3 regions of the Serratia sp. GW822-FHT06E05 genome follow, and region 1 is predicted to be linked to each of the others. Evidence: predicted binding sites of a transcription regulator. Region 1 holds the regulator's gene; each other region holds the start of a gene.
What was found. Region 1 encodes sigma-54, which starts transcription at its own class of promoters, with help from an activator protein. Its sites were predicted from a motif close to GTTGGCACANNTTTCGCTNT; they were not measured.
Positions count from the first base shown of each region.

Region 2: hycA (formate hydrogenlyase regulator HycA) is a predicted target of sigma-54. The motif match lies at 2,034-2,053, and genes of this name have one in related genera.
Region 3: AC1RKC_RS19150 (circularly permuted type 2 ATP-grasp protein) is a predicted target of sigma-54. The motif match lies at 3,166-3,185, and genes of this name have one in related genera.

Region 1 covers NZ_JBXALM010000003.1:302,816-309,822, forward strand. The annotation lists gene kdsD (arabinose-5-phosphate isomerase KdsD) at 1-778, shown strand, start outside; gene kdsC (3-deoxy-manno-octulosonate-8-phosphatase KdsC) at 796-1,350, shown strand; gene lptC (LPS export ABC transporter periplasmic protein LptC) at 1,347-1,925, shown strand; gene lptA (lipopolysaccharide ABC transporter substrate-binding protein LptA) at 1,894-2,433, shown strand; gene lptB (LPS export ABC transporter ATP-binding protein) at 2,440-3,165, shown strand; gene rpoN (RNA polymerase factor sigma-54) at 3,216-4,649, shown strand; gene hpf (ribosome hibernation promoting factor) at 4,673-4,960, shown strand; gene ptsN (PTS IIA-like nitrogen regulatory protein PtsN) at 5,119-5,580, shown strand; gene rapZ (RNase adapter RapZ) at 5,712-6,566, shown strand; gene npr (PTS phosphocarrier protein NPr) at 6,563-6,835, shown strand; gene AC1RKC_RS11410 (BglG family transcription antiterminator) at 6,887-7,007, opposite strand, start outside.
Region 2 covers NZ_JBXALM010000001.1:323,248-330,254, reverse strand. The annotation lists gene AC1RKC_RS01465 (proton-conducting transporter transmembrane domain-containing protein) at 1-811, opposite strand, end outside; gene AC1RKC_RS01460 (4Fe-4S dicluster domain-containing protein) at 811-1,425, opposite strand; gene hycA (formate hydrogenlyase regulator HycA) at 1,513-1,980, opposite strand; gene hypA (hydrogenase maturation nickel metallochaperone HypA) at 2,242-2,586, shown strand; gene hypB (hydrogenase nickel incorporation protein HypB) at 2,604-3,398, shown strand; gene hypC (HypC/HybG/HupF family hydrogenase formation chaperone) at 3,389-3,685, shown strand; gene hypD (hydrogenase formation protein HypD) at 3,669-4,796, shown strand; gene hypE (hydrogenase expression/formation protein HypE) at 4,793-5,806, shown strand; gene flhA (formate hydrogenlyase transcriptional activator FlhA) at 5,895-7,007, shown strand, end outside.
Region 3 covers NZ_JBXALM010000009.1:111,008-118,014, reverse strand. The annotation lists gene AC1RKC_RS19160 (transglutaminase family protein) at 1-774, opposite strand, end outside; gene AC1RKC_RS19155 (alpha-E domain-containing protein) at 771-1,700, opposite strand; gene AC1RKC_RS19150 (circularly permuted type 2 ATP-grasp protein) at 1,694-3,130, opposite strand; gene AC1RKC_RS19145 (non-ribosomal peptide synthetase) at 3,376-6,357, opposite strand; gene ridA (2-iminobutanoate/2-iminopropanoate deaminase) at 6,565-6,951, opposite strand.

The DNA of each region.
Region 1 (7,007 bases):
CTTCGCCAGTACCGGAACGCCTTCGTTCTTTGTTCATCCTGCAGAGGCCAGCCATGGCGACCTCGGCATGGTGACAACTCAGGATATCGTGCTCGCCATTTCCAACTCAGGTGAGTCCAACGAAATACAGGCGCTGATCCCGGTGCTGAAGCGTCAGCAAATCCCGCTGATCTGCATGACCAACAACCCGGAAAGTTCGATGGGCAAAGCGGCGGATATTCATCTGTGCATCAAGGTGCCACAGGAGGCCTGCCCACTCGGCCTGGCGCCGACCACCAGCACCACCGCTACGCTGGTGATGGGGGATGCGTTGGCCGTCGCACTGTTAAAGGCGCGCGGTTTCACACCGGAAGATTTTGCTTTATCGCACCCCGGGGGCGCACTGGGTCGCCGCCTGTTGCTGCGCGTCTGCGACATCATGCACAGCGGCGATGAAATTCCTCACGTCAGCGCCGATGCATCGCTGCGCGATGCGCTGCTGGAGATCACCCGAAAGAACCTTGGTATGACGGTTATCTGCGATGATTTGATGAAAATCGCCGGTATCTTCACCGACGGTGACCTGCGCCGGATTTTCGATATGGGCATCAATCTCAACGAAGCGCGGATCGTCGATGTCATGACGCTCGGCGGTGTACGAGTTCGCCCGAACCTGCTGGCGGTGGACGCGCTGAATCTGATGCAGCAACGTCATATCACCGCGCTGCTGGTTGCCGATGGCGACCAATTGCTGGGTGTGGTACATATGCATGACATGCTGCGCGCCGGCGTCGTTTAACTATGGAAGAGAACTCAATGAGTCTGGTTGAAACCTGCTACGGGCCTGTAGAGCAAGACGTCATGGCGCGTGCCGGCAAAATCCGCCTGCTGATTTGTGATGTTGATGGCGTACTGTCAGACGGCCTGATTTTCATGGGCAACAATGGCGAAGAATTAAAAGCGTTCAACGTGCGTGACGGCTACGGCATCCGTTGCCTGAAAACTTCGGATATCGAAGTAGCTATCATCACTGGTCGCTCCGCCAAACTGTTGGAAGACCGGGCTAAAACACTCGGTATCACCCACCTTTATCAGGGGCAATCCGATAAGCTTTTGGCCTTCCGCGAACTGTTGGATACACTGTCGCTGACGGCAGATCAGGTCGCCTATATCGGCGATGATCTGATCGACTGGCCGGTGATGGCGCAGGTTGGCCTGGCGGTCGCGGTGGCAGATGCGCACCCGCTTCTGTTGCCACGAGCCCACTATGTTACCCGCATTGCCGGCGGCCGCGGTGCGGTACGCGAGCTGTGCGACATTATTCTTTTGGCTCAAAACAAGCTGGAAGACGCCAAAGGGCTATCGATATGAGTAAAACCAAACTTTGGATCACCCTGTTGCTGGCGGTGATCGCCTTGGCGCTGATTGGCTGGAACATGACGGATTTCAGTGATGATACTACGCCGGGGCCGGTGAACAGCCAGGACCCGACTTATCAGAGCCAGCACACGGTCACCATAGTGTACAATCCGACCGGCAAGCTGAGTTACAAGCTGGTGGCCGAAGACGTAAAATACTACACCGCCGATGAATTAAGCTGGTTCACCCAGCCGGTGATGACGCTGTTTGATGAAAACGCGGTGGCCACCTGGTCAGTTCGCGCCGACCGCGCCAAACTGACTAAAGACCGGATGCTGTATCTTTACGGCCACGTCGAGGTGAACAGCCTGACCACCACGTCGCAGCTGGAAAAAATTAAAACAGACAATGCTCAGGTGAACCTGGTGACCCAGGATGTGTCTTCGGATGACGAAGTGACACTTTACGGGACGAACTTCACCTCTAACGGCATGAAAATGCGTGGGAACCTGCGGGCCAAAACCGCTGAGCTGATTGATAAGGTTAAGACCAACTATGAAATTCAAAACCAACAAACCAAGCCGTAATCTGTTAATCGGCAGCTTGATTTTGGCCGCCAGCGCCCCCGCATGGGCGCTGAAGTCCGACTCCAATCAGCCGGTGAGCATCGACTCGCTGAAACAGTCTCTGGACATGCAGAGCAACGTCAGCACCTTTACCGATAACGTGGTGATCAAGCAAGGCACCATCGATATCAAAGCGGACAAAGTCGTGGTCACCCGCCCGGGCGGCGATCAGAACAAAACCTATATTGAAGCTTTCGGCAACCCGGTAACCTTCTATCAGATGCAAGACAGCGGCAAGCCGGTGAAAGGCCACGCTCAGAAGGTGCGTTACGATGTGGCGTCTCAGTTGGTGACCCTGACCGGGAACGCCTACCTGGAACAGCTCGACAGCAACGTCAAGGGCGATCGCATCACCTACCTGGTGCAACAGCAGCAAATGCAGGCGTTTAGCGATAAAGGCAAGCGCGTGACTACGGTTCTGGTACCGTCGCAGTTGCAAGACAAAAACGGGCAAAACAAGAGTAACTAATCACTTATGGCTACACTCATCGCAGAAAACCTGGCGAAAGCCTACAAGGGCCGCAAAGTCGTTGAAGACGTCAGCCTGAAAGTGAAATCCGGCGAGATCGTCGGCCTGCTGGGGCCAAACGGCGCCGGCAAGACCACCACGTTCTACATGGTGGTCGGTATCGTTCAGCGTGACGCCGGACGTATCGTGATTGACGAAGAAGACATCAGCCTGCTGCCACTGCACGCCCGTGCGCGTCGTGGCATCGGCTATCTGCCGCAGGAAGCCTCGATCTTCCGCCGCCTGAGCGTTTACGACAACCTGATGGCGGTGCTGGAGATCCGTGACGATCTCAGCAGCGAACAGCGGGCAGACCGTGCGGTAGAACTGATGGAAGAGTTCCATATCTCCCATCTACGCGACAACCTGGGCCAGGCGCTGTCCGGTGGCGAACGTCGCCGCGTGGAGATCGCACGTGCGCTGGCGGCTAACCCGAAATTCATCCTGCTGGATGAACCCTTCGCCGGGGTTGACCCGATTTCCGTTATCGACATTAAAAAAATTATCGAGCACTTGCGTGACAGCGGCCTGGGCGTGCTGATCACCGACCACAACGTGCGCGAAACGCTGGACGTGTGTGAACGCGCCTATATCGTCAGCCAGGGCAAACTGATTGCTCACGGTACGCCGGATGCTATTCTGGCCGATGAGCAGGTAAAACGCGTTTATCTGGGCGAAGAATTCCGCCTCTGAGTACCGGCGCGTCCTGATGGGCGACTGTTAACGGAAGTAGACTGAAGAATATGAAGCAAGGTTTGCAACTCAGGTTTAGCCAACAACTGGCCATGACCCCCCAGCTCCAGCAGGCCATACGCCTGCTGCAGTTGTCCACGCTTGAGCTCCAGCAGGAGATACAGCTGGCGTTAGAGAGCAATCCACTGCTTGAACAGACCGATCTGCACGAAGAAATCGACGCGAAAGAGACGACCGAAACCGAAGGTTTGGATACCCGGGAGGCGCTGGAACAAAAGGACATGCCCGAAGAGCTGCCGCTGGACGCCACCTGGGACGAGATCTATACCGCCGGAACTCCGTCAGGAACTCGCACCGATTACAGTGACGACGAACTGCCGGTGTATCAGGGTGAAACCACCCAAACCCTGCAGGATTACCTGATGTGGCAGGTGGATCTGACGCCGTTTTCCGATACCGATGCTGCCATTGCCACCTCGATCGTCGACGCCGTCGATGACACCGGCTATCTCACCGTGCCGCTGGAAGACATTCTGGAGAGCATGGGTGACGAGAATGTGACAATGGACGAAGTCGAGGCGGTATTGAAGCGCGTACAGCGGTTTGATCCGGTTGGCGTCGCGGCGCGCGACCTGCGCGATTGTCTGCTGGTTCAGCTATCCCAATACGCCCAAGACACGCCTTACCTGGCGGAAGCGCGCCTGATCATCAGCGAACATCTGGACTTGCTGGCTAACCACGACTTTCGCAGCCTGATGCGAACAACGCGCTCAAAAGAAGATACACTGAAAGAAGCGATGTTGCTGATCCAGTCACTCGATCCGCGTCCAGGCCAGTCGATCAACACCGGCGAATCTGAGTACGTGATCCCGGACGTGCTGGTCCGCAAAGTGCAGGATGTGTGGACGGTCGAGCTCAACAGCGACAGCATCCCAAGGCTGAAGATCAATCAGCAGTATGCTGCGCTGGGCAATAGCGCGCGTAACGACAGCGACGGTCAGTACATCCGCAGCAATTTGCAGGAAGCGAAATGGCTGATCAAGAGCCTGGAAAGCCGCAACGACACCCTGCTGAAAGTTTCGCGCTGCATCGTCGAGCAGCAGCAGGCGTTCTTTGAGCAAGGCGCGGAATTTATGAAGCCCATGGTGCTGGCGGATATCGCTCAGGCCGTGGAGATGCATGAATCGACAATCTCACGCGTGACCACGCAGAAGTTTTTGCACAGTCCGCGCGGCATTTTCGAATTGAAATATTTCTTCTCAAGCCACGTGAATACCGACAGCGGGGGCGAAGCTTCCTCTACGGCGATCCGGGCGGTGGTGAAGAAATTGATTGCGGCGGAAAACCCCGCCAAACCGCTCAGCGACAGCAAGCTGGCTACCCTGCTCTCCGATCAGGGGATCATCGTGGCGCGGCGTACCGTCGCCAAGTACCGAGAGTCTTTGTCCATCCCGCCGTCCAACCAACGTAAACAGTTGGTTTGACCTCTATTGAGAAGGAAGACACTATGCAGCTCAACATTACCGGACACCACATCGAAATCACCGAACCCTTGCGTGAGTTCGTGAACACCAAGTTCGCCAAACTCGAACAGTATTTTGACCGCATAAATCAGGTGTATGTCGTGCTTAGTGTGGAAAAAGTGCAGCAGATTGCGGAAGCGACGGTGCACGTGAATGGAGGCGAGTTGCACGCCACCTCGGAAGACGAGAACATGTATGCGGCAATTGATACCCTGATCGACAAACTGGCGCGTCAATTGAACAAACATAAAGACAAACTGAAACAACACTGACATTCTGGGCCGTTTCCGTCAGCGGGTACGGCTCAAACGTAGCCTCGGCCATCGGCGCGTTACCTGTTTGGGTACGCGCCGATAAGCCATCAGGGTTAAACAAGGCGAAAAATCACCTCACAAGCCTGCTTGCTGGTGTGGTTTTAAGTGAAGATGAGATGAACAACGAAACAATGCAGTTAAGCTCGGTATTAAATATCGAGTGCACCAGAAGCTCCGTACATTGCACCAGCAAGAAACGGGCTTTGGAAATTATCAGCGAACTGGCCGCCAAACAGCTCAATCTGCCACCCCAGGTGGTATTTGACGCGGTTCTCACCCGCGAGCGCATGGGCAGCACCGGTATCGGCAACGGTATCGCCATCCCCCATGGCAAACTGGAAGAGGACACACTGCGGGCCGTTGGCGTGTTTATTCGTCTCGACCAACCTATCGCCTTCGACGCCATTGATAACCAGCCGGTCGATCTGCTGTTCGCCCTGCTGGTGCCGGCCGACCAATGTAAAACCCATCTGCATACCCTGTCTCTGGTCGCCAAGCGTCTGGCCGACAAAACAGTATGCCGCCGCCTGCGCGCGGCGCAAAGTGACGAAGAGCTTTACCAAATCATCACCGAGTAACGCCCGGCTGGCGTGACTTCCAGCCCGGATAACGATACTGTTTAGCCATGATGGATTCCGGTTCAGGCCGGAATAATAAAGTTTCTAACGGTGGCGATAAACGCCACTGAGATGCCAGGGGGAGTTGCCACATGGTGCTGATGATTGTCAGCGGCCGTTCCGGTTCAGGGAAATCCGTCGCCTTGCGGGCGCTGGAAGACATGGGTTTTTACTGCGTTGATAACCTGCCCGTGGTACTGCTGCCGCAGCTTGCCAATACGCTGGCGGAACGCAACAGCTCCGCGGCGGTAAGCATCGACGTGCGTAACATGCCGGAATCGCCGGAAGTGTTTGAATATGCAATGACCCAACTGCCGGACAGCTTTTCGCCGCAGTTGCTGTTCCTTGATGCCGACCGTAACACACTGATTCGTCGTTACAGTGATACTCGTCGCTTACACCCGCTGTCCAGCAAGAATCTGTCGCTGGAAAGCGCCATCGATGAAGAAAGCGATCTGCTGGAACCACTGCGTTCACGAGCCGATCTGATCATCGACACCTCGGAAATGTCGGTGCATGAACTGGCCGAAATGCTGCGTACCCGTTTACTGGGCAAACGCGAGCGCGAGCTGACCATGGTGTTTGAATCCTTCGGCTTTAAGCACGGTATACCGATCGACGCCGATTACGTGTTCGACGTACGTTTCCTGCCGAACCCACACTGGGATCCTAAACTTCGCCCGATGACCGGCCTGGATAAACCCGTCGCCTCATTCCTCGATCGCCACACTGAGGTGCACAACTTTATCTACCAGACCCGCAGCTATCTGGAACAGTGGTTGCCAATGCTGGAAACCAACAACCGCAGCTATCTGACGGTGGCCATTGGCTGTACCGGCGGCAAACACCGTTCAGTCTACGTAGCGGAACAGTTGGCCGATTACTTCCGCTCTCGCGGCAAGAACGTACAGTCACGCCACCGCACGCTGGAAAAACGCAAACAATGACGGTCAAGCAAACGGTTGAAATCAAAAACAAACTGGGCATGCACGCCCGCCCGGCGATGAAGCTGTTCGAGCTGGTGCAGAGTTTTGATGCCGAAGTGATGCTGCGTAACGACAGCGGCACCGAGGCCGAGGCCAGCAGCGTGATTGCGCTGCTGATGCTGGACTCTGCGCAGGGGCGCCATATCGAGGTGGAAGCCACCGGCCCGGATGAGGTGAAAGCGCTGGCCGCGGTGATTGAACTGATTAATTCCGGTTTTGACGAAGACTAAAATACTGGGGGCGCTATTGCGCCCTTTTCATTAGACCTAACCCCTCCAGTCCTAGATCCGGCTCAAACAGTCCAGCGCCACCGCCTTGAAGCTATCGAAGTTGTTGCTGCCCAACAGGCGGCTCATTGACCGCTCGCGTACAAAGGTGACAAACAGCTCATAAATAGCCATC
Region 2 (7,007 bases), on a different contig from region 1:
GCGGGGGCGTACCCAGCAGATCCAGTCCTATCTTCAGGATCCCCAGCAGGCCGACCTTCATCAGTGCGCCGGAAAACAACGTGGCGGCAGAGGCCGGCGCGCTGCTGTGGGACTGAGGCACCCAGGCATGCAGCGGCATCACCCCGGCAAAAATGCCAAACCCGGCCAACGCCAGCAGGAAGACGCCGTTACGCAGTGCATCCGGTAATGGCGTAGCGCGGATCACGCTGAATTGCAGGCTGTGGCTGTGGGTATAAATCAGTGCGAAAGCGATAACCAACAGCAGGGTGCCCAGGCGCATCAGCAAAAACTGGCTGTGCCCGGCCCGCAGACTTTTCGCGTTCGGGGCGAGGACAATCAAGAAATAGCCGCACAGCGCCGCCAGTTCTAACAGCAACAGCAAGGCCAGTGCATTATCGGCGATCGCGGCGGCGCTGAGTGCTGCCAGCATCAGATTGATCAGCCCGCCCAACCGACCACCTGCACTGGCGTTCAGCTTCGCGACGCTTCCGATGTGATACAGCGCGGCACAGATCCCACACAAAGCCATCACCAGCAATAACAACGCATTAATACCGCTGATTTCCACCGCATAACTCAACCAGGGCAAACGGGTGCTGTGCAGCGGTGCGAACAGCAGTTGTCCGGCGGCCAACAAGGTGGCGATGGCACACAGCAAGGTGCCGCCACCCAGCAAGGCATTGACACGCGGCCAGGGGGCCAGCAGCCAGCTCAGCAACGCGAACAGGAGATACCCGACGAATGCCAGAGTCAGCAACGACAATGGGTCGGGCGCAATGGGGTAAAACATCAATTCGGCTCCTTGCGGGATTCTGGGGCGGTAGCTAACGGCAGCTCGGCGCTGAGCGCCTGCATGGCGTTGCGCCTTTTCTGTTCGCTGGCGTTACGCACGTCGTGGTCGCTGACCAAGCGAATGGCCTGGGTAGGACAGGTGCGGATACAGGCCGGGCCTAAGGGGGTGAAAGCGCAAAGGTCGCACTTGACCGCCACGGCGCGGACACCGGGCACGCAATCCAGGAAGGCGCCAATCGGCCGCGGCGCTTTAGCGGCAGGCAGGGCCAGCGGTGTGTTGCAGTCTGAGGGGATCGCTAACGGGGTGCTGCCGCCGAAGCCTATGGCGCCGAACGGGCAAGCAATACCGCAGAGTTTGCAACTGACGCACAGGCTCTCGTTCAGGACGATGGCATCATCCTGATGGCGAATGGCGTTTACCGGACAGACCTGCGCGCAGGGCGCATCCTCACATTGATGGCACATCACCGGTGCCGAATCGCGGGCGTTACGAATCACCTGCAAGCGGGGTAATGCCTGCAAACCCCGTTGCCGATGTTCTGCAGAACAACTGGCCATGCAGGTATTGCAGCCAATACACAATTTGGGGTCCGCAATAATAAAGCGGTTCATGCACACTCCTTGCTTCGTCATTTATGACGAAATCGTCAGTAAAAAATGACGTTTCGACAGTTTTCTGTCAGTGAGTAACGCCGACAGTCAGACGGACAGGGTTATTTTTTTCAGTGCGTCATGAATGGCGTGGCCGTCATGCAGCGAATCAAACAGGCATTGGTAAATAACGGCGATCTTATCCAGATAATGTTCAAATACCGCCGGCATATCGCGATTGTTTATTACACCGTCAATATTACCGTCTTCATCCAGCGAGGCATGGGCGAAGGGGGCGAAATTCTCCGCTTCATGCGGCGATGCCAAATTAATGCGATAGCAGATATCACGGCTGTAAAATCCCTCACTTAATTGAATGCTCACCGTGAAGTGGTTGAACAGTACAAAACGCAGATCGTCGTCCTGACCGTAAGTAAACTGATGATTAATCTTCTTTTTAGTGGTGGTAACCGCTTTGATTAAGGTGCTGTGGTAGGTTTGCCACTGCGCCATCAGGCGGTTGCTTTTGTTGGCGATATAATCGGCCTGGCTGGTTACTTCACTGATAGTACTCATTGTCGTCACTCAAAATTGATGGTCATTGTCGAATCGCTTCGGGTGAACGACTTAAAGCATAAAGCGTGCCAGTCTCTGGTGATTTTCATTATTTCCTTTTAATTCAATCATCAGGGTTAGAATTAATCTTTAAATTGGATTGGGGACCGCCAGCTAATTACTGTCGACGTCATGACACTCGACAAATATGCCAAATGGGTTTTGGCACCATATTTGCAACGCAAGGTGACGAAACGTTTTATCCCCCTGAGTGGAGGCCGGATGCACGAAATAACCTTGTGCCAACATGCGATGGAAATAATGCAGCAACAGGCTCGTCAACATCGTGCGAAACGTATTACCGCGGTGTGGTTCGAAATTGGCGCATTTTCCTGCGTGGAGGCGGAATCGCTGCGGTTCTGTTTTGACATGGTATGTCGCGACACCCTGGCCGAAGGCTGTGAGCTGCATCTGACTGAACAACGCGCCTTGTCCTGGTGTTATGACTGCCAGGCGGACGTCGAGCTGTTGATCCCGCAGGTTTTGGTCTGCCCGCACTGCGCCGGAAGAAACCTGCGGGTGCAGGCCGATGATGGATTGCAAATAAAACGTCTGGAAATTGAATAACTGAAAGGAGAAAGAACATGTGCAGCACTTGCGGTTGTGCCCATGGGGAAATGACGATTGAAGGGCAAGCAAAGGTACCGTTTCGCCCGCAGCGGCCTCTGCAGGGGGACCTGCATTATGGACTGGGATTGGCGGGCACTCATGCGCCTGGCATCAGCCAGCGGCGAATGCTGGAAATAGAAACCCGGGTGTTGGATAAAAACGATCGTCTGGCCGAACGCAATCGCCAGTATTTTGCCGAGCAACACATCCTGGCGTTGAATCTGGTTTCCAGCCCCGGTTCTGGCAAAACCACCTTGCTGACCGAAACCCTGCTGCGGCTGCGCGGGATGCGTGAGTGCGCGGTGGTGGAAGGAGACCAGCAAACCACCAACGATGCCGAACGTATCCGCGCCACCGGCGTGCCGGCGATCCAGGTCAATACCGGCAAAGGCTGTCATCTGGATGCGCAAATGGTTCACGAAGCCGCCCAGCGCCTGGAGCTCAAACCCTGCAGCCTGCTGTTTATCGAAAATGTCGGCAACCTGGTTTGCCCAGCCAGCTTCGATCTGGGGGAGCGGCACAAGGTGGCGGTGCTGTCGGTCACCGAAGGGGAAGACAAGCCCCTCAAGTACCCGCATATGTTCGCCGCCGCACGTCTGATGCTGCTGAACAAGGTCGATCTGCTGCCGTACTTGAAGTTTGATCTGGCCGCCTGTATCGCCAATGCCCGTCAGGTTAATCCCGACATCGAGATAATTACCCTTTCTGCGACTCAGGGGGAAGGGATGGATCAGTGGTTGGCCTGGCTGGAGCTGCAGCTATGTGCATAGGGATCCCCGGGCAGATCGTGGCGTTGGATCAACACCAGCCTCAGCACGCCTGGGCCGACGTCTGCGGCGTGCAGCGAGAAGTGAATATCGCATTGGTTTGCCGGGAGGGTGAACCCAAAGAAGCGATGCTGGGGTGTTGGGTATTGATTCACGTGGGCTTTGCGATGAGCCGCCTCGATCAACAAGAGGCCGAGGATATGCTGGCAGCACTGCAGGCGATGGGGGAAGTGGAACAGGACGTGGCGCTGTTTTTGGCGGGGGAGGATAACCATGGATTACGTAGATGAATTTCGCGATCCGCAGCGGGTAAAGAAACTGCTGCAACATATCTGGCACCGCGCCGCACAGTTGCCGTTTACCGCCGAACGACCGCTGCAAATCATGGAGGTGTGTGGTGGCCATACCCATGCGATATTCCGCTTTGGCCTGGATAAGCTGCTGCCGGCGCAAATCGAATTCATTCATGGCCCCGGCTGCCCGGTTTGCGTTTTACCTATGGGGCGCATCGACGCCTGCTGCGAAATCGCCGGGCACCCCGAAGTGATTTTTTGCACCTTCGGCGATGCGCTGCGGGTGCCAGGACAGCAGGGGTCTTTACTGCAGGCGCGCGAGCGCGGGGCCGACGTGCGCGTGGTCTACTCACCGCTGGATGCCCTGATGCTGGCGCGGCAAAATCCGCAACGGCAGGTGGTGTTCTTCGCGCTGGGTTTTGAAACCACCATGCCGGTCACGGCGATCACCCTGCAACAGGCGCGGCAGGAAGGCCTGGACAACTTCAGCGTATTTTGTCAGCACATCAGCCTGATCCCCACCTTGCGCAGCCTGCTGCAACAGCCGGATGTACGCATTGACGGTTTTCTGGCACCCGGCCACGTCAGCATGGTGATAGGCACCGAGCCCTATCATTTTATCAGCAGGCAATACCACAAACCCCTGGTGGTGACCGGCTTTGAGCCACTGGATATCTTGCAAGGGGTGCTGATGCTGGTCGAGCAGTTTCTTGGCCGACAAAGCCAAACCGAAAACCAATACCGGCGGGTGGTACCGGAACAGGGCAACCGGCTGGCACAGCAGGCGATGAGCGAAGTTTTTGTCCTGGGAGGCGGCAGCGAATGGCGCGGGCTGGGCACCATTGCCAACTCAGGCATTGCCCTAACGCCAGGCTACCAGGCTTTTGATGCCGAACGTCGTTTCCGTCCGCAGCGGCGGCAAGTGGCTGACGATCCGCGATCCCGCTGCGGAGACGTGCTCACCGGGCGATGCAAACCGCGCGACTGTCCGCTGTTTGGTCGCGGTTGTACGCCGCAAAACGCGTTTGGCGCGCTGATGGTCTCATCCGAAGGAGCCTGCGCCGCCTGGTACCAATATCGCCGTGAAACAGAGGAGACGCCGGCATGAATAACGTGATTACTATGGCTCATGGCAGCGGTGGTGCTGCCATGCAGCAATTGCTGGACGATCTTTTCCTGCCGGCCTTTGCCAACCCGCAGTTGGATCAGCGTGAAGATCAGGCCCGGTTGGATTTGGCCGAGTTAACGCAGCAGGGCGATCGGCTGGCGTTTACCACCGACAGTTACGTGATTGACCCGATTTTCTTTCCGGGCGGTGACATAGGCAAGCTGGCCATCTGCGGTACGGCCAACGATCTGGCGGTGAGCGGCGCGCTGCCGCGCTATCTTTCCTGCGGCTTTATTCTCGAAGAAGGCTTGCCGCTTCCCGAGTTACAACGCGTGGTCGCCTCGATGGCCGCCACCGCGCAGCAGGCCGGTATTCGCATTGCCACCGGGGATACCAAGGTAGTGCAGCGTGGCGCAGCCGACAAAGTATTTATCAATACCGCCGGTATCGGGGTGATCCCGTCCGGTCTGAACTGGGCGGCGCAAAATATCCGCGTCGGCGATGCCGTGATTGTCAGCGGTACCCTCGGGGATCACGGGGCAACTATTCTCAACCTGCGCGAAAAGTTGGGTATGTCTCTGGGCGTGATCAGCGACTGCGCGGTGTTAACGCCGTTAATTGAGCCATTGCGTGCCATTCACGGTGTGCGGGCGATGCGTGATGCGACCCGTGGCGGGGTGAATGCCATTTTGCATGAGTTCTCCCGTGCGGCCGGCGTGGGCATCGAGGTGCAAGAAAGCCTGTTGCCGATCGCCCCGGCAGTGCGTGGCATTTGTGAATTGCTGGGGTTGGACGCCATTAATTTTGCCAACGAGGGAAAACTGGTGGTCGTGGCCGCACCGCAAGCCGCACAGGACGTGCTCTGTGCCTTGCGTGCTCACCCATTGGGCGCGGATGCGGCGCTGATTGGTACAGTGACGGAGGGGCGACAGGTAAGGCTGCAGGGTGCTTATGGCATCAGCCGCCTGTTGGATTTGCCGCATGCCGAGCCTTTGCCGCGGATTTGTTGATCCCGTCGGGGGAGAACGTCGCGGCCCAGCGTTACACTTTGCGATGTGACTCACAAATCTTCATCGCGACTCAGGCAAGTGATAAACAATGTCGAATGCACAATTAGAAAAACAAGAACTACTGGAAATTACCCGCACGCTGCTGAGCCAGCGCAGTTTCACCGATCTGTTGCTGCAACTGCGTCAGATACTGCAACGCCTGCAATTGGCGGATCAGGTCACGCTGGTGCTGTTTGACCCTGACAGCGAACGGGTCAGCTTTTATGGCCTGGATGCGCATCGACAGCCGGTGAGCTATCAGGATGAGACCCTGCTGGCAAATGGCCCGGTAAGTCGGCTGCGACAAAGCCCGCTGCCACAGCGCTGGCAGAGCGATGATCTGCACGCGCGCTATCCGCAAATTGGAGCTCTGGCGCTGTATTTACCCTTTAATCAGTATTGCCTGATGCCGCTGCATGCAGGCGGTACCCTGATTGGCGGTTGTGAAGTGTTACGTTGTCACCCGGCGCCGTTCGCCGACGCCAGCCTGGTGCAGTTGCAGACACTGATGGAGTTGGTGGCATTGGCGGCAGAGCAGCTCCAGCTGCGGGAGGAGGCGGAACTCCGTCAACGGCAATTGCGCCATGAACGAGATGATTACCGCATTTTGGTCGACGTGACCAACGCGGTGCTGTCGAAACTCGATTTGGATGATTTGATCGGTGAGATCTCAAAGGAAATTCACCGTTTCTTCAAAATCGACGCGATCAGCATTGTGCTTTGCGTCGATAAAACCGAACAGGTCACCATTTATTCCACCCACTATTTGCAAGATGACGTGGTTGAGCGTCAGCAGTACAGCGTAGCGCTGGCGGGCACCTTGTCGGAACAGGTGATGCAAAGCGGTGAAATGCTGCTGTTGAATCTGAAGCATTCCGACCGGCTGGCGGCCTATGAGCGCCAGCTGTTCGATCTCTGGCATGAGCAAATTCAAACGCTGTGCGTGCTGCCGTTAGTTTTCGGCAACAAAACCCTGGGCGTACTCAAGCTGGCGCAATGTCAGCCGGACAACTTCAACGCTGCCAACCTGCGGGTGTTGCAGCAGATCGCCGAGCGTATCGCGATTGCGGTGGATAACGCGCTGGCCTATCAGGAAATTAACCGGCTCAAAGAGAGCCTGGTGCATGAGAACCTGTATCTGACCGAGCAGATTAACGGCAAT
Region 3 (7,007 bases), on a different contig from region 1:
CTGCACTTCGGCGATGGTCTGCATGTTCTCGCAGCCGCCGCCGAGCCGCATCCCGCGTACCGGGCAGGCGTCGAGATAGTCGATGCCCACTGCCAGCTTAAGGTGTTGATTCGGCAGGCGGGTATTGTTGGTGACGTCAAAGCTGTGCCAGCGGTCGTCGACCCAGGCCTCGGCCCAGGCGTGGGTGGCGACGTGGGCCGAGTCCTCGCTATATAGATAACCGCTGACATAGCGCGCCGGAATGTTCAGGCTGCGGCAGCAGGCCAAAAATACGTGGGTATGATCCTGACAGACGCCGGTGCCGGTTGCGAATGCCTGGGCCGCGCTGTCGGTGACGCTGGTTGACCCTGGGGTGTACGGCATTTTGAGCAGCAGCTCGCCCATCAGATTTTCCAGCCCGTCCAGCACCGCCTGCGGTTGGTAGTAGCGCAGGGCGAAGGCCTGGATCGCGCTGTCGGGTTGGGTCAGCGGGCTGTGGCGCAGGAAGACCAGCGGCGACAAATGCCCCATCACCTGATCTTCGGCACCGTCTTCAATTTCCACCACGCCGTGGGCCTGAATGCTGATGGCCTGGTGCGGGTGATCCAGCGTCAGCACGTGCAGCACGTTGCCGAAGGCATCGGTGGTGCACACCGCATCTTCCGGCAGCGTCAACTGCCATGAAATGATGCGCTGATGCTCCGAATCCTGCGGCGTCAGGCGCAGATACTGAGTGCTGCGCTGCACCTGCTGGGCATAGGTATAGTGGGTGTTGTGCTCAATGTTCAGTTTCATTGCGCCTCCAGATAAGTGTGATGGATGCTCTCCGCGATGCCGCCAATCTGGCCGAGAAACGCGTCCAGCCAGTCGTTCAACCCGACCTTGTTCAGATCTTTCATGCTGCTAAAGCGCAGCTCGGCGTGCAGCGTATGCGCCAGCCGGCGCGGCTGATTGGCACTGTTGCCGCCAATTTGCTCCAGCTGTTGCACCAGATCGCCGACGCAGGCCAGCAGGGAGCGGGGGATTTCATTACGCAGGATCATCAGTTCGGCAATGGTGTCCCGACTGAGCTGCTGCTTGTAGATGCTGTGGTAGGCTTCGCGTGCGCTCACTGCCCGCAACAGCGTGTCCATGCGGTAATATTCGCGCACCGGGTCGCCGTCGCTGTCCATCAGCGAGTTCTTGACCCCTAACAGACGGGCAGTGCTGTCTGCGCGCTCCAGCAGGGTGCCGAGACGGATAAAGCACATGGCGTCGCTGCGCAGCAAGGTACCGAACATCGCACCGCGAAACAGGTGAGAACGTTCCTTCACCCAGTCGAAAAAGCCATCCGCGCCCACTGACCCTATGCCCTGACGGCGGATCAGCTTCATTTCGATCCAGGTGGCGTTGATGCATTCCCAGACCTCGGAAGACAGGCTGCCGCGCACCGCATGGGCGTTGTTCCAGCCCATTTGCAGACAGCTGTAAATGCTGCTGTGGTTGCGGCTGTCGAGCGCAAAAAAGCTCACCAGATTGGCCATCGTCAGGTCGGGGTAGGCGGCGGCATACAGCTGTCCGGTACTGGTCAGATTGAGGGGTACCTGCAGATCCTGATCCTCGCTGTCGCGGATCGGCATCATCGACAGCTTGTTGGTGACGTCGAGCACCCGGGCGATGCTTTCCGCCCGCTCCAGATAGCGGGCCATCCAATAGAGTTCACTGGCAGTTCGGCTCAGCATGCGTCGTCCTCCAACACCCAGGTATCCTTGGTTCCCCCGCCTTGCGACGAGTTGACCACCAGTGAGCCTTGCGCCAGCGCCACGCGCGTCAGGCCGCCTGGCACCAGGCGGATTTCCGCGCCGCTGAGGGCGAACGGCCGTAAATCGATATGTCGCGGCGCCAGGCCGTCGTTGACGAAGGTCGGGCAGGTCGACAGCGCCAGCGTATTTTGCGCAATGTAGTTATGCGGCTTGGCCAGCAGCAGGCTGCGGAAGTGAGCGATTTCGTCTTTGGTCGCCGCCGGGCCGATCAGCATGCCGTAGCCGCCGGCACCGTGCACCTCCTTCACCACCATCTGTTCCAGGTTCGCCAGCACGTACGACAGTTCATTCTTGTGGCGGCATTGCCAGGTGGGCACGTTATTGAGGATCGGCTCTTCCTGCAGGTAGAAACGCACCATGTCCGGCACGTACGGATAAATTGACTTGTCGTCGGCCACGCCGGTGCCGATGGCGTTGGCCAGCACCACGTTGCCGGCGCGGTATACCGACAGCAGGCCCGGCACGCCGAGCATCGAATCCGGGCGGAACGCCAGCGGATCGAGGAAGGCGTCGTCCACCCGGCGGTAGATCACATCCACCTTGCAAGGCCCGGCGGTGGTACGCATAAAGACCGCCCCGTCCTTGACGAACAGGTCGGCGCTTTCCACCAGCTCAACCCCCATCTGCTGCGCCAGGAAGCTGTGTTCGAAGTAGGCGCTGTTGAAACGGCCCGGCGTCAGCACCACCACGGTAGGATCGTTGATCGGCGAGCTTTCACGCAGGGTTTGCAGCAGGTGCGACGGGTAGCGCTCCACCGGCGCGATGCGTTGCTGAGCGAACAGCTCCGGGTACAGGCGCATCATCATTTTGCGGTTTTCCAGCATATAGGAAACGCCGGACGGGGTGCGCAGGTTGTCTTCCAGCACGTAATACTGGCCGTCACCGTTGCGCACCATATCCACGCCGACAATGTGCGCGTAAATATTGCGGTGCAGATCGACCCCTTGCATGCAGGGTTGATATTGATCGTTGGCCAGCACCTGTTCCGCCGGAATGATCCCGGCTTTCAGAATGTGTTGTTGATGGTAAATATCGTGCAGAAAGGCGTTAAGCGCCTGTACGCGCTGGCGGATACCGCGATCGAGCATCGCCCACTCGCTGGCGGGTATGATGCGCGGTACGCTGTCGAACGGAATCAAGCGCTCAGCGCCATCATCCTCACCATAAACGTTAAAGGTAATCCCCACCCGGTGAAACAGCAGTGCAGCCTCTTCCCTCTTGCGTTGAATGGCCTTTTGGTCAGCCTGTTGCAGCCAATGCCAGTAAGCCTCGTAGTGACCCCGGTGCTTACCCTCAGCCAGAAGCATCTCATCAAAAAACGGTGAAGCAGACAGATCGATATTTAGCATCATCACCTCGTCGACATTGCAGGCTGTATACAGAACCAGCATAAAATGTGCCAAGGTGATAAAGGGGCGAAAATGGCGCGAAAACGCCGGCTCGCGGCAGGAAATGGCCCGCTTTGGGTGCAACCAAAGCGGGCGCTGCCTTAAAACGGGGCAAAACTGCGGCGCGTGTGGGTTGACTATGAGCAGTGATGGCGCAACTCACCGGGCAAAGGACGCGGGCGGGCCCTGAAGACCCGCCCTGGTATTTATACCTGCAATGCTTGCTGCGAAGTGCCGATAGACTGCCGCAGATAATTCAGTAGCATTTGCCGGGTAAACCGTGGTTCTTCGATCCCGCTGTGCCGCAGGAAATGCTGCAGGTTGCTGCAATCCCATTGGTAGGTATTTTGGTAGAGCTGCACCGTCGATTGCCCATTCACCATATTGTCCCTGAACAGGCTGAGCAACGGGTAGAGCGGTGCATTAGCGTCGTGTTCCCACTGTGCTCGCCATTGATCGAAAGGCAGCTGTCGGAAACGGTAGCCACACTCGCGCTCCAGCAGGCGGAAGAAGGCTTGCAGCGTCAGGTTATTCTGGTGCTGGTGGATCAGGTTGAATTTCTTCCCTAACGCCTGAGGGTTGCGAGTGATATGGGCAATGGATTGGGTCATATAGTCCACCGTCGTCAGGCCCTCGCGCAGGTCTTGCAACACCGGCAGGGTGCCGCTGGTGATACAGGTTTTGACTAGCCGTCCCCACCATTGGTAGCTGGCGCTGACGCCGGTTCGGCTGTGGAAGGTGGCGTACCCCAGACGGAAGGTCATTAGCGGCAAGCCTTGCGATGCCGCCAGATCGGCAATTTTCTCCATTACCCATTTGCTGCGGACGTAGCCGATATCGGTGATCACCGCCGGCAGGTTCTGATCTATGTCGTCACTTTCCAGCATCACCCGTTTGCCGGTATGCAAGTGCCCCCAGCTGTAGACCGAAATCGTCGACATCAACATCAGTGGTTTGGTGCGTCGGTACGCGGCAAAACGAATGATTTCGCGCAGGCCCTGCACATTATCGCGTTTCATATAAGAATAGGGCTGGATAAAGTTCACCGCACTTGCCGAATGATAAATGATATCGATCCGCTGGCTGAGTTCACGGAAGTGCTCAGGTGACAGGGCGAAATCGTGCTCGGCCACGTCACCGGGGATCAGATGGACGCGCGCGTACTGCTCGGCGGATAAAGTAATCTGATAGCGATTCAGGATCTCGTTGAGTCGTTGCTGCGGGGATATCCGGCTACGCTGCCGCACCAGGCAATACAACTCGGCACGGGTTGTGGCGAGCAACTCTGCCAGCAGATGCGCACCGACAAAGCCGGTGGCGCCGGTGAGCAAAATGGCTTTGGGGTCGCTGACCTGTCGCACATCATAATCCGGGTTGATGGTGATATCTGCAGGCAGCCAAACATCGTCTTGCAGAGCACGTACCGGTTCGCTGTCCACCGTCGGCAGTACATGGCCGCTGCGTTCATCCAGCGCCTGCGACAGACGATTTATCGTCGGATATTCATAAATATCGCGCACATAGACTTTGACTCCGATTTTGTTATCGATGGCCGTCGCCAGCTTTGCTGCCAGCAGTGAATGGCCGCCGATGTCGAAAAAGTTGTCTTCGGCGCGGATATTCGCCGTCCCCAATACCTGGCTCCAAATAGCGGCAATGATCTGCCGGCTGCCGGTCAGCGTCTCTGCTGCCGGAGGCTGATCCGTGTGGGAAAGGGCCAACAGCGCGGCCTTATCGGTTTTACCATTGGCATTGATCGGCATGCGTTCCATCACCAGGAAGCTGGCGGGCAGGAAGTATGAAGGTAACATTTCTTTCAGCTGCTGCTTCACACGTTCGACCAACTCGCCGTCGTCATTGTCAGCCGCCAGAAACGCCACAATCTGTTTGTTTGCAGGATCCTGGGGTTGGGTGGCGATAGCGACAGCCGCCTTCACTCCCGCAACCTGCACCATAACGCTTTCTATTTCGCCCAGTTCCACGCGGTTACCGCGGATTTTGATCTGGTCGTCTAGACGCCCGAGGTATTGAATGCGTTGATCCGGTAGCCAGCGTGCCCGATCGCCGCTGCGGTAGAGGCGTTTACCGGCAAAATGCACCGGGGTAATAAACTTTTCTGCGGTGAGCTGTGGGTCATTCAGGTAACCACGAGCCAGGCAACGGCCACTGATATAAAGCTCGCCAGCCTGTTGGCCACTCACCGGTTGCAGATGATCGTCGAGAATGAAGATCTCGGTGTCTGCCACCGGTCGACCGATAGTCGCGGCCGTGTTTTGTGTTGCACAAGTGACCCGATTCCAAGTGGCAAAGATGGTCGCTTCAGTGGGGCCGTAGTAATCCACCAAGGGGTAACTCACTCCACGGAGATCGATCGGGTTGAGTTTTTCCCCGGCGGTAAACAGGTAGCGCAGCGCCAGGTTTTCTGGCTGTGGCGCGCCGACGATTTCAGCCACCAACACCGTGGGCACGAATGCATGGGTGATCTGGTGGTCTGCGAAGAAGTTGAGCAGGGCAGAGGGCTGCAGTCGGGTCTCTTCTTGCGGCAAATATAGCGTGCCGCCGCTGAGCAATGCTGCCCAGATTTCCCACTGGGCCACATCAAAGCCGATACCGGCTATCAGCGTGGAACGGCTTTCATGGCTCATGGCGAATTTTTGATTATGCCAGAGAATAATATTCAACAGTGAATGATGTTCAATCATCACTCCCTTGGGCTTGCCGGTAGTGCCAGAGGTGAAAATAATATAAGCCGTTGCATCACTCTTGGGATTTATTAATTCAAAAGGCACCAGTTTATCTGATGTAATATTATCAATGGCAATGATTTTCACATCGGGGTTATTTATTTCAAAAGTAATTGATAAGTTACTCAATATGATTACTTTTGACCCGCTTTGTCTGACAATATCCAGAATTCTTTTTTCAGGATATCGGGCATCGATGGGGATATAACTTGCTCCAGCTTTGATAATCGCCAGGATACCTATCAGCAATTCCGGCGTGCGCAGCGCGACTAATGGCACGTTATCACCGGGGCTAACGCCCTGCCGTTGCAACTGACCGCAGAGTTGGTTGCTGGCTTCATTTAACTGTCGGTAGGTAATACGTTGATCGTCACTGACGATCGCCAGTGCTTCGGGGGAATAAGTGACCTGTTGGATAAAATAATCCAATATGCTTTGAGCCATGGGATATTCTCCTGAGATAATTAGTCTGGTTAATAAATCACAAGAAATCATAGCCTGGCCGGGCGAAAATAATTATAGACGTATTTTTAATGCGGAATTGTAAATGTGGGGAGGATAGGTCTATCGTTATAAAATAATTGAAATAATAAAAATACTAAAAATAAAAACGGCCAGCCTGGGCTGACCGTTGGGCGCGTGGTCGCGGTATTAGCGACGAACGGCGATGGCTTCGATTTCAATTTTCACGTCTTTCGGCAGACGGGCCACTTCAACGCAGGAACGGGCCGGGAACGGCGCGCTGTGCTCGGTGAAGAAAGCTTCATAAGCGGCGTTAACGGTAGCGAAGTCGTTCAGATCTTTCACGAAAACCGTGGTTTTCACGATGTCGGCCACTTTCAGGCCGGCGGCTTCAACGATCGCTTTAACGTTTTCCAGCGACTGGCGAGCCTGAGCGGCAACGTCGTCGGCAACGGCGCCGGTTTTCGGATCGACCGGGATCTGGCCGGAAGTGATGATCATGCTGCCCAGATCAACGCCCTGCACGTAAGGACCAATGGCTGCCGGGGCGAGTTCAGTGCTGATGTTACGTGACATTTTTTCTCCTGATATACCCTTCGTCTTTCAAATCGCAGCGCGGTGGGCTGCGTGGC